Regions from separate parts of the Streptomyces sp. NPDC007896 genome, predicted to be linked through region 1. Evidence: riboswitches for the same ligand, from Rfam matches in the RefSeq annotation. Region 1 holds a riboswitch; each other region holds the start of a gene.

Region 1 (3,903 bases):
GGCCACCAGCGTCCAGCGGCTTCCCTCGGCGGCGTGATCGCGCCCGTCCGTCGTGAGCCGTGCGCGAACCGTGACGGTGTTGTCGACCTGCCAGCGTGCCTCGAAGACATGCCCCTCGGAGTCCGAGGAGTTCTCTGCCTCCAGGAAGTCGTGGATCGTCTCGTCGGCCTTCAGCCTTCGCAGGTTCTCCCTGAGGATCTCCTGCGGGGCGGGCCCGACATGGCGCCCGCCGGCCAGCCAGACGGTTTCCGGAGCGGTGGCGCGGGCGGTGGAAGGCTTGGGCATGAGTCACTTTGCGGTGGGAGGCGGCGTGCGCACCCAGTATGGTCAGCGCAGGTGGCGACCCGGGCGGCGAGGTCCGCACGGATCACGTACATCCCCTATTGCGAAACTTCGGCCGTTCCAGTGCCTTATATGCGCTTTGGGGTCTTGATCGATGTGGCGCAGTCCGTCACGCCGGGCGCAGCGCGCTGTGGATCGCCTTCTGTCCGGCGAAGAAGATGGACTCTTCGCGTATCGAGGCACCCGGGCTGGGGGCGTGGATCATCATGCCGTTGCCGGTGTAGAAGCCGACGTGGCTGACGTTGTCGTGGAAGAAGATCAGGTCGCCGAACTGGATGTCGGTCAGGGGAATCGCCGCACCGGCGGTCGCCTGCCCGTGCACGGTGCGCGGGAGTGCGACCCCGGCGGCCCTCCAGGCGGCCTGGACGAGGCTGGCGGAGTCGTACGAGTCCGGTCCGGTCGCGCCCCAGACACACGGCTTGCCGATCTGCGTGCGGGCGAAGGCAAGGGCCTTGGCGGCCTTCCCGCCGTACGCCGACTCCGCGGCGCCGACCGCGCCGACGGGGCTGACCGTGTTGACCGCGCCGGTGCCTACGGGCACACCCGCGGCCAGGGGCATCCCCGCACCGAAGGGCATGTCCGCGCCGAGTGGCATCCCCAGACCCATGGACGTGTCGGTGCCGAGGGGCATTCCCGTACCCATGGACGTGTCGGTGCCGAGGGGCATTCCCGTACCCATGGACGTGTCGGTGCCGAGGGGCATTCCCGTACCCATGGACATGTCCGTAGCCAGCGGCACGCCTCTGCCGAGGGACATGTCCGCGCCGGGAAGCATCCCCGCGGCCAGGGGCATGCCCGCGCCGAGGGGCGTGTCCGTGCCGAGTGGCATTCCCATAGCCATGGACGTGTCCGTGCCGAGCGGCATTCCCGTACCCATGGGCATGTTCGCGCCGAGTGGCATCCCGGTACCGAGGGACATGTCCGGGCCGAGCGGGGTCGGCTGCTGTCGCTGCCACTCCGCCGCCTGGTTACGAGCCTGATCCTCCGGGGTGGGCCAGACACCCTCGGCCGGACGTGACTCGATCGCCGCGGGCCCGGGGTTCCACGGTGCGGCGTGCTTGGACACCAGCTCACGGGCCAGCGCCAGTTTCCGCTGGATCTTCTCCTTGGACGTCTTCAACGAGGACTGCCCCGGCCCGGCGGGCAGCGCGGGCAGCAGGGCCGTGGCGGCCTCCTGCGCTGGTTGTGGCGCGGGCTCCGGCGCGGCCGGCAGCGCGGCGACGGCCCTGGCCGTCAACTCGGCCACGGGCCAGGCGGCCGCCTCGGCGGAGGGGCCTGCGGTCAATTCCAGAACGGGGCGGGCGGTCAACTCCCGCCCACGGTCGCTGAGCCCGTCCTCCGGCCGCTTCGCCGGGCCCGTGGGCCGCGCCTCGGCCGGGCGGTTCGGCATCCGGTCGGCCGGCAGCCTGGCCGGTGCGGACGGACCCAGTTGCGTGCGCGCCGCGTCGAACCAGGTCTTGGTGATGTCGTCGAGGGCGGGGTCGCGGCGCCTGCGCGCGGTTTCCGGCGCCGGGTTGACGCGGCCTCGGCTCCCTGTGGTCATCGCGCGGGTCCCGTTGACGAACCCGACGGCGTTCTCGGCCTGGTCGTAGAGGGAGCTGACCCGCTGCTGCACCTCCTCGCGGCTCGGACCGTCCGCGCCACTGAGGGCGGCCGTCGCGCGTGCGGAGTCGGGCATGCCAGGGAGGCTGCCGCCTCCAGGGCGCGGGGTTCGTTCCGGCGCCATGGGAGCCGTACTCCTTCCGTACTCCGCCTACCGGGTCGGCCGTCGGGTTCGGGCGGAAGATTCCGGAAGGCATGCCCTACGGCCCTTGCCCGAGTGGGCAGTTGGGCCGATTCACCCCAAGGTCGGTTGGGTCCTGGTTCCGGTTGCCGCGGGGGCATCGGATTCGGCGGAGGTCGCGCGACCCGGCGAGGTTCGCCGGAGGGAGTCGTGCGGCCTGCCGCCAACTTAGCCAATTTGTGTGCCTGGTGTGAAGATTGGAGCGCGAACTGTCCGATATGTAATTGTGACCTTCGTCTACGTGTCCCGGCTGCGACCAGGATGTCGTACGACCGCCGCGCGCCCCATGGTCGCCGCGAGCGTCCGCAACCGGCGCCAGTCCAAGGGGGGTTGGGCCTCGGGTACACCGGGCCGTTCCCTGGGGACGCGGACGCGCAGAGCGCCGGGTTCGACGTGGCAGTGGACCGGGGCGGGCAGGACCAGGGCCTCGCCGTCGATGCCGGCCTCGATCTCCGCGCGGTCGGCGTCGATGACCACCTCACGGGTGGTCAGGACCGCGAGTCCGTTCGGCGCGGGGTCCAGTACGAGGGCGGCGGCCTCGGCCGCGCTGTCCACCGTGATGCCGAGGACGCCGAGCAGCCCGGAGTCGAGGCGTTCGCGGCGGCCGAGACCGGCCGGATCGTTGGTGCGGTAGGGGTTGTTGCTCACCAGCACGGCCTGCGGGGCGTCGAGTGTGGTGTCCGCGGCGCGGGCGGTCAGCCGCGGCCCGCGCTGGCGGGTGAGCAGGTCGGGCAGGAGGTCCAGGATGGTGCCGATCTTGTCGTCGCGGTACGCGGGGCTCTGGACGACCGCCGCGTACGCGCCGAAGGAGGCGTTGTTGACGAACGGGTGACCGCCGGCGAAGCCGAGGTCCACGCGGAGTTCGACGCCGTCGGTGAGGGCGTCCAGGCAGGTCGCCGGGTCGTCGCGGTCGAGGCCGAGGTCCATGGCGAAGTGATTGCGGGTGCCGGCGCAGACCACCAGGAACGGCAGACCGTGTTCGGCGGCGACGGCCGCGACCAGCGCCTGGGTACCGTCACCGCCGGCGACGCCCAGCAGATCCGCGCCGTCCGCGACGGCGGCCCGGGCCAGCGCGGTGACGTCCTGGTGCTTCTCCGGGTCGAGGAGCACGACCTGCGCGCCGAGCCGCTCCGCCTTCTCCCGCAGCCCGAACTTCGCCACCTTGCCGCCGCCGGAGTGCGGGTTCATGAGGAGGAAGGGGCGCCGCGGCGGCGGTGCCCTGCGTTCCTTCGGGCGCGAGGGGCGCGTCCGGTCGCTCCGCAGGGCGTACCGGCCGCTCCAGACGGCCACGGTCCACAGCGCCAGGGACACGGGGACGGCCCAGAGCAGGCCGGCCACGGCGAACAGGGTGAGCACGGCGCCGGGCGCGACGGCCGCCAGTACGGCCGCCACCCAGCGGAGCGGGCCGCGCCGGGTCAGCGCCCACCACAGCGCCGCCGCCGTGACGGCCACGCCGAGGAGCGCGGCCAGGAGCAGCAGTAAGCCGTCCACGCCTCCGTAACCGAGCGGCAGGAGAACCGCCAGCGCCGCCGCGACCAGCGCGGCCCTGGCCGCCCACCGTTTCCCGTGGCCGACCTGCCCGCTCGCATCCGCACCCATCGACACAGTCGTATGCAACCGCCGGGTCAGGCCCCGCGCAACCGCCACGCTCCGGGAGGACACACGCCAACCAGGGCCGGCCCGGGCGATTCTCACCGATCCCTTGGTCGACCCCTCGGGGCCGGGACCGTCGCGGCTGATGCACGATGGGCGGCGGCGAGCCCCGGCGGTGCGCCGGG
Region 2 (3,903 bases), on a different contig from region 1:
CGTCCTCGTGGTCCTCGCGGCTGCGGACCGTGACCCCGCGCGGTTCGAACGGCCGGACACGCTCGACCTCTCCCGCCGTGACAACCAACACCTCGGCTACGGCCACGGCATCCACTACTGCCTCGGCGCCCCGCTCGCCCGGCTGGAGGGCCAGACCGCGCTCGCCACTCTCCTCACCCGTCTCCCCGACCTTCAACTCGCGGGAGATTCGACCGATTTGCGCTGGCGTGGCGGGCTCATTATGCGCGGATTGCGCACGCTTCCAGTGGAGTTCACGCCTCCGGTACCGGTCTCGCGATAGCGGGCGACCATACACCCGCGGGCGCGGAAACCTGACGCACTCTCAACTCTGTGATCTTCACGTGATCTACGCTGCATCGACTTGTGACAAGCGTTCGGGTGCGGATACGTTCACTCGTCAACGCGACTCACACGTCGCGTAGTCACCTGCTGTCACGCGAAAGGCTTCCGCATGCTCTCCGGGAACGGCCGCCATCGTCGCCCCCGTCAGGCCCCGGCCCTCATCGTCGCGGCAGGAGTGACCGGATCCGCCATCGCGATCCCGTTGCTCGGTGCCACCAGTGCGAGCGCGGCCGACGGCACCACGTGGGACCGGGTCGCCGAGTGCGAGAGCGCCGGCCAGTGGAGTGCCGCCAGCGGCAACGGGTACTACGGCGGACTCCAGATCAGCCAGGCGGACTGGGAGAAGTACGGCGGTCTCACCTACGCGTCGAGCGCCGACGAGGCCAGCCGCTCGCAGCAGATAGCCATCGCCGAGAAGCTCCTCGACGACCAGGGCCTCACCCCCTGGCCGACCTGTGGACCGCTCTCCGGGCTGAGCAAGAACTCGGGCGACATCCTGGTCGACACGGGCGTGGCGAACGATTCGCCCAACGGATCGAATTCATCTGGTTCGTCCAGTTCATCCAGTTCATCCAGTTCATCCAGTTCGTCCGCGACTTCGACTCCGTCCGCCTCGTCCGGCTCGACGTCCGATTCGTCTTTGTCTGACTTGTCTTCGTCTGGTTCGTCCTCGAAGGCGACCGGGAACGCGACCAAGAACACGACGAAGGCCGACACCGGCGGCGATCAGGGAGCGGACAACTCCGACACGGAATCGACCAAGGGCGACAACTCCGGCAACTCCCGCCAGAGCGACGGCTCTTCCGGTACGTCCGAGAACGCGACGGCCGGCGCCGGGCGCCACCGCGGCGACAACGCGAACGAGAACACCACCGACAGCGCCGTGGACGGCCGTACCGACGACCCCTCAGGGCGGCACGCCTCGCGCGGCGTCGGCGCTTCCCGTGATGTCGTCGACGGCTCCTACGTCGTGCGCGCCGGAGACAATCTCTGGACCATCGCGGACGCCCTCGACCTCGAAGGCGGATGGGCCGAGCTGTACGACGCGAACAAGAAGACGGTCGGCGTCGACCCGAACCTCATCCTCCCCGGTCAGAGCCTTGCAGTTGGTGCTGAATCGGGCGAAAAGTAGGGGCAGTTCGCGTCATGGTTCGCTGTGTAATGTCCGGTTTGGCGCGAGTGAGAGATGGATCTCAAAGGCCCTGATCGTCTTTGGAATTCAGCCGATCGACTGCTTACGGTCATGACCGCTCGCCACAGCGGGCCCCGACGGTCGCCAACGCCGAATCCTGCCAACGGCCGTACGGGAACAGTCGACGCGTCAGCGCCGTAGGCAGGAGCGGGGGACCCAAGGTAAGTGCCGCACCCGGTAGTTGACCGGGAGTGGCTTGGGGTGAAGCCGAGCGCTCAGAGCGCACGGCCGGGCACTCACCCGCCCGAACCCGACAGCTCACCTCGCAGGCGTCGGTGAGGGGATCTCTCCATGCTGTTTTCCAGCAAGGGCAAGCACCGCCGTCCGACCGTTTTCAACCGGACGACCCGTGTCGCCACGCTCGCCGGTGTCACCGGTGTCGCCATCGCCGCTCCGCTGATGGCGGCCGGCAGCGCCTCCGCGGCCACCGCCTCCGAGTGGGACGCCGTCGCCCAGTGCGAGTCCGGCGGTAACTGGTCCATCAACACCGGCAACGGCTACTACGGCGGTCTGCAGTTCTCGGCCTCCACCTGGGCCGCGTACGGCGGCACCGCGTACGCCGCGACCGCCAACCAGGCCTCCAGGTCGCAGCAGATCACCATCGGCGAGAAGGTCCTCGCCGCCCAGGGCAAGGGCGCCTGGCCGACCTGTGGCACGGGCCTGTCGGGCGCCGCGTACACCGGCGGTGCGAGCGCCCCGTCGACCTCGTCTTCCTCGAACAGCTCCTCGTCGAACAGCTCGCCGAGCACCAGCGCCGCCACCCGCTCGACGGACACCGCGGCCTCCCGTTCGGCGTCCCGCCCGGCCGCCGAGAAGACCGTCTCCACCCCGACCGGCAAGAAGGTCAAGAAGGGTGACGGCGAGTACAAGGTCGTCAAGGGTGACAGCCTCAGCTCGATCGCCGAGAAGAAGAAGGTCAAGGGCGGCTGGCAGCAGCTGTTCAAGCTGAACAAGGACATCGTCGACGACGCCGACTTCATCTACCCGGGTCAGCGGCTTCACCTCGGCTGATGATCGGCAGCTTCGCCTCAGCTGAATGACAGGTCCCTCATAAAAGGGGTCTCCACGCTGGAGACCCCGATGAGGGTCACCCCCGTCCCCACGGGCCCCCCGCTCCGGTGCGTGTTCCCCCGTACGCGCCGGAGCGGGGTTTTTCGTATCCGGCGTTTCGTGCCCGGCGTTTCGTGCCGAGCGTTTTGTACCCGGATTTCGGTACCCGTTTTTGTTCCGTTCTGGAACAATGTGTACGTTCAGTTCTGCCCAAGGGGTGGGCGACCGGCTGGCCGATCCCCCCGAGGCGGTTAGGCTCATGTCGCGAAGCCATCACAGGCTCCGCGTACCCGCGTCACATCCCAGAAGGAGATGCTCGTGCCGTCCATCGACGTCGTCGTAGCCCGGGAAATCCTGGACTCCCGAGGCAACCCCACGGTCGAGGTCGAGGTCGGCCTCGACGACGGCAGCACGGGTCGTGCCGCCGTTCCGTCCGGCGCTTCCACCGGCGCCTTCGAGGCCATCGAGCTGCGTGACGGTGACCCCAACCGTTACGGCGGCAAGGGTGTCGAGAAGGCCGTCCTCGCCGTCATCGAGCAGATCGGCCCGGAGCTCGTCGGTTACGACGCCACCGAGCAGCGCCTGATCGACCAGGCGATGTTCGACCTGGACGCCACCGACAACAAGGGCTCGCTCGGCGCCAACGCCATCCTCGGCGTCTCGCTCGCCGTCGCGCACGCCGCCTCCGAGGCGTCCGACCTCCCCCTCTTCCGCTACCTGGGCGGCCCGAACGCGCACCTGCTGCCCGTTCCGATGATGAACATCCTGAACGGCGGCTCGCACGCCGACTCCAACGTGGACATCCAGGAGTTCATGATCGCCCCGATCGGCGCGGAGTCCTTCTCCGAGGCCCTGCGCTGGGGCGCCGAGGTCTACCACACCCTCAAGAAGGTGCTGAAGACCAAGGGCCTGTCCACCGGCCTGGGCGACGAGGGCGGCTTCGCCCCGAACCTGGAGTCGAACCGCGCCGCTCTCGACCTCATCCTCGAGGCCATCAAGCAGGCCGGTTACATCCCCGGTGAGCAGATCGCGCTCGCGCTCGACGTCGCCGCGTCCGAGTTCTACAAGGACGGCAAGTACGAGTTCGAGGGCAAGTCCCGCTCGGCCGCCGAGATGACCGAGTACTACGAGGAGCTCGTCTCCGCGTACCCGCTGGTCTCCATCGAGGACCCGCTGTACGAGGACGACTGGGCCGGCTGGAACGTCATCACCGAGAAGCTGGGCGACAAGGTCCAGATCGTCGGCGACGACCTCTTCGTCACCAACCCGGAGCGCCTGGCCCGCGGCATCGAGGAGGG
Region 3 (3,903 bases), on a different contig from region 1:
GAGCAGCTCGACAGTCTGCTCTCGAGTGCCCCGATCGACTATGTGAAGTGGGACTTCAACCGCTGCTTCACGGACGCCGGTTGGCCCGGTGAGCCGTACCCGCAGAAGCTGTGGGTCGAGCACGTGGAGGCCCTGTACGGACTCCTGGACCGGCTGCGCGCCGAGCACCCCGGGGTCGCCTTCGAGTCCTGTTCGGGCGGTGGCGGCCGGATCGACCTCGGCGTCATGGCGCGCACGGACCAGGTGTGGACCTCCGACAACACCGACCCGCTCGACCGGCTCGCCATCCAGCACGGCTTCAGCCAGATCCACCCGGCCCGGATCATGGCCGCCTGGGTCACGGACAGTCCGAACGCGCAGCTCAACGGACGGATCAGCTCGCTGCGGTTCCGGTTCGTGAGCGCCATGGCCGGGGTCCTCGGGGTCGGCGGTGACCTGGCCGACTGGAGCGAGGTGGAGCTCGCCGAGGCGCGGGAGTGGGTGGAGCGCTACAAGGAGATCCGGCCGGTCGTGCAGCGCGGCGACCTCTACCGGCTGCGGCCTCCAGGCGGCGGCCTGAGCGCGGTGCAGTACGTGCACGGCGACGAGACCGTCGTCCTCGCCCTGCTCCAGGCCCAGCACCACGGCGAGCCGGTCGCCCCGCTCCGGCTGCGCGGGCTGGATCCGAGCGCCGCGTACGAATGCTGTGAAACGGGCGAAGTGCACCGGGGTGCGGTGCTGTTGCATCACGGGTTGCGGACGGAGCTGCGTGGGGACTTCGATGCGGCAGTTATCCGGCTGCGTCGCATGTGAGTGTTCTGTCCGTATTGATGCCTTCATTCCAACTGGCCCTGGAATAAAGGACCGTGGTGCGATGTGCGTGAGCAGCGTCATATTCGTGACGATGCGTTGCGGTCCCGCTTTCTCAATCGGCCCGAATTTCCTGGCGGTTTGCGGGACGGGGGAGATCATTGTCCACGGAGGGTGACCGGAATTCCGGCATGGATCAAGGGGGGCACGCGCACAGAAAAGCCACATGGTTGGCGATGCGCCCCCATCTCGCTTACGTTCGCCCTCAATCCGGACGGACGCCCAATCCTGCCGCCGCCCGGTATCCGCACACCCACCGGTAACCGGCAGGAGCGGGGGACCCACAGGTACCACGCCTGTTCCGGTCTCCGGAACGGCTAGGGGTAAAGCCGCGCAGCCGCGTGGCCGGGCATCTCCAGCCCGCACCCGACAGCTCACCTCGCAGGCGCCGGAGAGGAATTCTTCATGCCCGCGAAGGGTAAGCACCGCCGCCCCAAGTCCCAGCGTTTCTCCCGCTCGATCGCCGTGGCCGGAACCGGTGGCGCCGCGCTCGCGCTGCCGCTGATGGGGGCCGCCGGTGCCCATGCCGTGACGCCGACAGTCGCGGTTTCGTCCACTCCGGAAAAGACCGCGACGATTTCCGGCGCGACGGTTTCCAAAAAGTCCGCGACGGTTTCGGAAAAGACCGCTACGGCCTCCACGGCCGCGACGAAGACCTATTCGGTGAAGGCAGGCGACTGGCTCGCCAAGATCGCCGAGCGGCAGCACCTCAGCGGCGGCTGGCAGAAGCTCTACTCCGACAACCGCCAGGCCATCGGCGGCGACCCCTCGCTGATCCACCCCGGCCTGAAGCTCGCGATCGGCGAGAAGGCCGCGTCGACCGACAACACCAAGCCGTCGACCAAGCCATCGGCCAAGTCGTCCACGCAGTCGTCCGCCAAGACGGCCACGCGGTCGTCGGCGCAGCCGGCCACCGAGTCGTCCAGCGCGGCGGACGCGCCCAAGACCCAGGCCGCGGCCACCCAGGCCACCGGCACCGCCGGCAACACCGGTTACACCCTGCCGGTCGAGGGCGCCACCATCGGCACCGGCTACAAGGTCGCCGGCAGCATGTGGTCCAGCGGCTACCACACCGGCGTGGACTTCGTGGTCCCGACCGGCACCACCATCAAGGCCGTCGCCGCCGGCACCGTCGTCTCGGCCGGCTGGGGCGGCGCGTACGGCAACCAGGTCGTCATCCAGCACGCCGACGGCCGGTACTCGCAGTACGCCCACATGTCCGCCCTGTCGGTCTCGGCGGGCCAGACCGTGACCGAGGGCCAGCAGATCGGCCTCTCCGGCGCGACCGGCAACGTCACCGGTCCGCATCTGCACTTCGAGATCCGCACCACCCCGAACTACGGCTCGGACGTGGACCCGGTCGCGTACCTGCGCTCGCACGGTGTCGCCGTCGGCTGACGTCCGCCGCGTCTTTCACGACCTTCGAGGGCCGGACCTCCGCGATCGCGGAGGTCCGGCCCTCGGCGTTTCTCCGCGCGTCCCGGCGTGGTCATTTCATGATCGGCACATTGCGGTCTTGTGGCACCGGCGCACGAGGTGTCGACACGGTGCGAGGGTGACTCCACAGTGATCTCCGTAAGCGCTTTCTGTGTCTTCGGCGACGGCATCGCGGCCGTCGTCGCCACCGCAAGGAGCCCGCCATCGTGAGACCTCGAAGACTCGGCGTCACCGCCGCCGCCGCGCTGCTGGCCGGACCGGTCGACGCGCCCTCGCACGCCACCGAACAGCATCCGCCGCCGCGCCGGATCGTGGAGAGACTGGACCGCGGCCTGGTCGCCGTCCCCTCCGGCAAGGGCACCTTCCTGAGCTGGCGGTTACTCGGCACGGAGTACGCGCTCCCCCAAGTTCTCGGCTCCGCTCGAACAGGGGGTACCCCCACCGGGGACGCGATCGCGTTCAACGTGTACAAGGGCGGACGACGGCTCAACCGGGCGCCGGTCATCCGCTCGACCACATACCAGGACGACAGCCGGGGCACCGGCACGTACGCCGTGCGTGCCGTCGTCAACGGCCATGAGCGAAAGCCGAGTTCGGCGGCGCTCGACTTCGCGAAGGGCTACGCCGAGATTCCGCTGGCCGCCGTCGACGCGCCCGCCGCGATCAGCGGCTCGACGGCGATCGGCGGCTACCGCAACGACGACAACGTCACCGTGTACGACCTCGACGGCGACGGCAGGGCCGAGGTGCTGGTGCACACGGCCGACGGGACCACCTTCGCGGACGGAGCGAAGGTGACCGCCGACTCGCCCGCCAACCAGTTCATTTCGGTGATCGACGGGGAGACGGGCCTCGAGTGCACCCGGCAGCCCGTGCCCGACGACCTGGTCGCCGGCGGCCCCTCCGGCGGGCACTTCGGCATCGCGTACCTGGACGGCGTACACCCCAGCCTCGTCACGAAGTTGGTCACCCGGGTCGGTGCCAAGCGCGGAGCCTTCCGGATCCTCTTCCAGACCTGGGACTTCAACGGCACGGATCTGAGACGGCGTTGGAAGTACGTCGTCCCGGCCGGCAGCGGCGCCACCAGCTTCCACCAGATCCGGACCGTCGACGTCGACCAGGACGGCAAGGACGAGATCGCCGACGGCAACTACGTGGAGGGCGGCGACGGCACGCTGCGCTATGTCGTCGACGGTGCCGGACACGGCGACCGTTTCGACATCGCCGACCTCGACGTCGGCAGGGGCAGCGCCGCCGACATCGACCCCGGCCACCCCGGCTACGAGTACTGGACCTCCACCGCCGACGTCACCCGCCCCGGCGCGGGCGTCTTCAACGTCCGGGACGGAAAGATCTCCACGACCACGCCCAGCGTCAACTTCCGCATCTGGTGGGACGGCGACAAGGGCGCCGAGCTCCTCGACTACACGCATGTCGACAAGTGGGACCCGAAGACCGAGACCAGCACGCGCCTCTTCGACCCGGCCGGTGTCGTCTCCGGCGCCCGCAACGCGACCCCGTTCTACGGCGACCTCCTCGGCGACTGGCGCGAGGAGATCCTCGCCGAGACCGGTGACCACACCGCGCTGCGCCTGTACACCACCACCGAGCCGACGA
Region 4 (3,903 bases), on a different contig from region 1:
CCGGAGTTCGAGGAGCGGGCCGTGGCGCCCAATCGGCACCTTCTCGCGGCCGGGTAGGGGCGGCCCCGCGGTCGTCCGCGAAAAGCCTGGTGAATCGGGCCCCGCGGATGGCGTACACTAATTTCAACGACGCGGGGTGGAGCAGCTCGGTAGCTCGCTGGGCTCATAACCCAGAGGTCGCAGGTTCAAATCCTGTCCCCGCTACTGAAGGCCAAGGGCCGGAACTCGGAAACGAGTTCCGGCCCTTGGTTTTTCCCGTTTGCCGTCCCGGGTTTCTTGCCGTCCCGGGCTTCCCGCCGCCCGGCTTTCCTGTTTGCCGTCCCGCCCCGATTTTCCCTGCCGACCCGACTTTCTGTAGTCTTCCGCTCACTATGAGTTGTCCTCGGTGGCTGGTCCGGCGCGCGCCGGCGCTCGCGCTGCTGCTCGCCGCGTGCGCGCTGTTCCTCGGGGTCTGCCACGGCGGTCATGACTTCGTGCCGGACGGCGGGACCGTCGTCGCCCCGGCCGGGCACCACCACGGGCGCGGCGGAGCCGGCGGCGTCCGGTGGTCGGGCTCGGACTGACGCATCCCCCGGTCGGCCCCTCACCACTCGCCCCCCGCCCCCGCGCCGGGAAGCCTGGACGGGTGGGGCAGCAGCGAGGAGGCGCGCAGCGGGCCGAGGAGCCGAACGACGAGCCGAACGACCGGTCCGGTGGGCGATCGCCCGGGGTCCCCGTGCCCGATCCGGGGCTGGGGGACGAGCCGGTGCCCCGCCCGGCCGAGGCGGACCGGAGCCGGATCTCCTGCGCGCGAAACCTCGCCCGGGTGCTGCCCGCGCTGCTCATCCTGGTCGGCGCGTTCTACGACTACTTCACCCCGATGGCCTTCACCGCGGGCCCCCTCTTCACGGCCGCGCCGCTCGTGGCCGCCCCGCTCTTCTCGCTGCGCGGCACCGTGCTCACCGGCATCGCGGCGCTCGTCGCGGTGCTCACGATCCACATCCGGCTCGGCATCGTCTTCAAGGTGGACGCGCTCACGCAGGTCGCCACCGTGGCGACCGTCGGCGTGCTGGCCGTGCTCATCAACATCCTCGTCCGTCGCACCGACGAACGACTGGCCTCGGCCCACCAGATCGCCGAGGCGGCCCAGCGTGCCGTCCTGCCGGAACCCGACCGGCGGATCGGCGGCCTCGACGTCGCGGCGCGCTACGAGGCCGCGCAGGCGGGCGCGTTCATCGGCGGCGACCTGTACGCGGTGCAGGACTCCCCGCACGGTGTACGGCTGGCGGTGGGCGACGTACGCGGGAAGGGCATGGAAGCGGTGGCCGCCGTCGCGGTGCTCATCGGGGCGTTCCGGGAGGCGGCCGAGCAGGAGGCCACGCCGGAGGCGGTCGCGCAGCGGCTGGAGCGGGCGCTGGTCCGCGAGGGCACCCGGCGCAAGGGCCTCGACGCCTTCGAGGGGTTCACCACCGCCGTCCTCGCGGAGATCACGCACGAGGGCGGCCTCGTACGGATCGTCAACCGTGGCCACCCGCCGCCGCTGCTCCTGCACGCGGACGGAACGCTGGTCACGCTCGCCGCCGCGAACCCCGCACTGCCGCTCGGCATGGGCGAGTTGGGCAGCTGGCCGGACCGTGCGCAGGAGGCGCGCTTCCCGCACGGGGCCACGCTCCTCTTCCACACGGACGGACTGTCCGAGGCCCGCGACGCGCAGGGGCGCTTCTACGATCCGGCCGCGCGTCTGGCCGGACGGACCTTCCCCGGCCCCGACGTCCTGCTGGCCACGCTCTCGGAGGAGGTCCGGCGGCACACGGGCGGCGCACTGACGGACGACATGGCACTGCTCGCCGTACGGCGGCCGTAGTCACGGGAAGGGGCGTTCTTGATCGTTGTCACGAGGGGTGATCGGTCGATGTCCCTCCGCATAACAACTGACGCACCGTCAAATAACTGCCGGGTAGGAGGGTGCGGTCAACTCGCCCGATTTCCGCCGCTCATGGCCGGTAAGTCCTGGCCAAAAGTGGTTAATGATCAGTACGAACAGCTTGGAATCCGGTACCCGTGTCTATTAACGTTCGATAACGCAGCGCGGTCGTCCCAGCCGTCACAAGAGTCGGCTCCGTGCGCACGCGCCGAATCCCGCAAGGGAACCGGGGAACCACCAACTTGGGGTGAATCGAGCGTCTTTCGCGGTGGAGACACCGTGGGTTGACGCGCGTAGGAGACCTTCCTGCTCCGAACCCGTCAGCTAACCCGGTAGGCGAGAAGGAAGGAAAGGAGCACGCCCACGTGGCGTCCAACCGGCCCGCCCAGCCCACTTCGTTCCCGCCGAACGACACCCAGACTTTTGGCTACGCCTACGGCAAGGACGAGGGCCCCTGGGAGGAGTGGAACCCCACCGAGGATTCCATCCGCCCCCTCCGCGGCCGGCACCGCGTCTCCAAGCAGCGCGGCGGGGGACTCGCCCGCAGCTCCACGGTCCTGGGCGTCGGCGTCATCGCCGCCGTCGGTGCGGGCGGCATGGCCACCGCGGCGCCCGGCAAGCCGCCGGTGTCCATCTCGCTGCCCGACCTCTCCTCGGTCACCCAGTCCGCCAAGGCGCTGATATCCGACGGCGGTTCCAGCACGCCGAAGGGCTCCGCCACCCCGCTCACCAGCGCCGGCGTGACCAGCGCCGACGCCGCGCAGGGCAACAAGGACGCGGGCGAGGCACTGCGCGCCCGCATCATCCTGCAGGCCGAGTCGCAGCAGGACCAGGTCGACAAGGCGGCCCAGGCCGCCGCCGAGTCCGCCGCGGCGAAGAAGGCGGTCGCCCTGGCCGCCAAGCAGAAGGACGACGCCGAGGCCAAGGTCGCCGCCGCGAAGAAGAAGGCGGACGAGGACGCCAAGCAGAAGGCCGAGGCCGCGCGCCTCGCCGAGCTCGCCAAGAGCTACTCGCTGCCCACCTCCTCGTACACCCTGACCTCCCGCTTCGGCGACGCCGGTTCCATGTGGTCCTCCGGGTACCACACCGGCCTCGACTTCGCGGCCCCCACCGGCACGCTGATCAAGGCCATCCACAGCGGCACGATCACGGAGGCGGGCTGGGCCGGCTCGTACGGCTACCGCACCATCCTCACCCTCGACGACGGCACGGAGCTGTGGTTCTGCCACCAGTCGTCCATCAGCGTCAGCGTCGGGCAGAAGGTGGCCACCGGCGACGTCATCGGGCGTGTGGGCGCGACCGGCAACGTGACCGGGCCGCATCTGCACCTGGAGGTTCACCCGGGCGGCGGCAGCGCGATCGACCCGATGGCGTGGCTGCAGAGCAAGGGCCTCAACCCCTGATCGTTCCCGGGGGCCGTGTGCGGAATACGGCAGTCCGGTACGGCTGTTGAAATAAAGCATGACTTCTCTCCGCAAACTCGGCTCCTCCGACCTCGAGGTCTTCCCGCTCTCCCTCGGCGGCAACGTCTTCGGCTGGACAGCCGACGAGGCGCAGTCCTTCGCCGTGCTCGACGCGTACACGGCCGGGGGCGGCAACTTCGTCGACACCGCCGACGGCTACTCCGCGTGGATCGCCGGCCACACAGGCGGTGAGTCGGAGACGATCATCGGCAAGTGGTTCGCCGCGCGCGGCAACCGCTCCGACGTGGTCCTCGCCACCAAGGTCAGCACCCACCCCGAGTACAAGGGCCTGTCCGCGACGAACATCAGGGCCGCCGCCGACGCCTCGCTGCGCCGCCTCGGCACGGACTACATCGACCTCTACTACACCCACTTCGACGACACCTCGGTGCCGGTCGAGGAGATCATCGGCGCGCTGGACGAACTGGTCCGGGCCGGCAAGGTCCGGGAGATCGCCGCCTCCAACATCTCCGCCGAGCGGCTCGCGGAGTCCGTGGAGTTCTCCGACCGCGAGGGCCTCGCGCGTTACGTCGCCCT

Evidence for each region. A riboswitch is a leader RNA that binds a small molecule or an ion and turns the genes downstream of it on or off. The one in region 1 is predicted to bind cyclic di-AMP.
Region 2: it holds a riboswitch for cyclic di-AMP, as region 1 does, so the genes downstream of both, ACFZDJ_RS40340 (transglycosylase family protein) here and ACFZDJ_RS38335 (NlpC/P60 family protein) in region 1, are expected to answer to the same signal.
Region 3: it holds a riboswitch for cyclic di-AMP, as region 1 does, so the genes downstream of both, ACFZDJ_RS46120 (peptidoglycan DD-metalloendopeptidase family protein) here and ACFZDJ_RS38335 (NlpC/P60 family protein) in region 1, are expected to answer to the same signal.
Region 4: it holds a riboswitch for cyclic di-AMP, as region 1 does, so the genes downstream of both, ACFZDJ_RS45155 (M23 family metallopeptidase) here and ACFZDJ_RS38335 (NlpC/P60 family protein) in region 1, are expected to answer to the same signal.

Annotation. Positions count from the first base shown of each region.
Region 1 is NZ_JBIBKX010000015.1:10,376-14,278, forward strand. It holds gene ACFZDJ_RS38330 (hypothetical protein) at 1-285, opposite strand, end outside; gene ACFZDJ_RS38335 (NlpC/P60 family protein) at 452-2,020, opposite strand; cyclic di-AMP (ydaO/yuaA leader) riboswitch at 2,077-2,247, opposite strand; gene ACFZDJ_RS38340 (diacylglycerol kinase family protein) at 2,363-3,724, opposite strand.
Region 2 is NZ_JBIBKX010000016.1:102,829-106,731, reverse strand. It holds gene ACFZDJ_RS40350 (cytochrome P450) at 1-301, shown strand, start outside; gene ACFZDJ_RS40345 (transglycosylase family protein) at 473-1,495, shown strand; cyclic di-AMP (ydaO/yuaA leader) riboswitch at 1,679-1,842, shown strand; gene ACFZDJ_RS40340 (transglycosylase family protein) at 1,847-2,566, shown strand; gene eno (phosphopyruvate hydratase) at 2,918-3,903, shown strand, end outside.
Region 3 is NZ_JBIBKX010000022.1:47,214-51,116, reverse strand. It holds gene ACFZDJ_RS46125 (alpha-galactosidase) at 1-792, shown strand, start outside; cyclic di-AMP (ydaO/yuaA leader) riboswitch at 1,094-1,252, shown strand; gene ACFZDJ_RS46120 (peptidoglycan DD-metalloendopeptidase family protein) at 1,255-2,247, shown strand; gene ACFZDJ_RS46115 (hypothetical protein) at 2,493-3,903, shown strand, end outside.
Region 4 is NZ_JBIBKX010000021.1:21,902-25,804, reverse strand. It holds gene ACFZDJ_RS45175 (dihydrofolate reductase family protein) at 1-57, shown strand, start outside; tRNA gene ACFZDJ_RS45170 (tRNA-Met) at 131-204, shown strand; gene ACFZDJ_RS45165 (hypothetical protein) at 372-563, shown strand; gene ACFZDJ_RS45160 (SpoIIE family protein phosphatase) at 626-1,843, shown strand; cyclic di-AMP (ydaO/yuaA leader) riboswitch at 2,100-2,257, shown strand; gene ACFZDJ_RS45155 (M23 family metallopeptidase) at 2,269-3,306, shown strand; gene ACFZDJ_RS45150 (aldo/keto reductase) at 3,365-3,903, shown strand, end outside.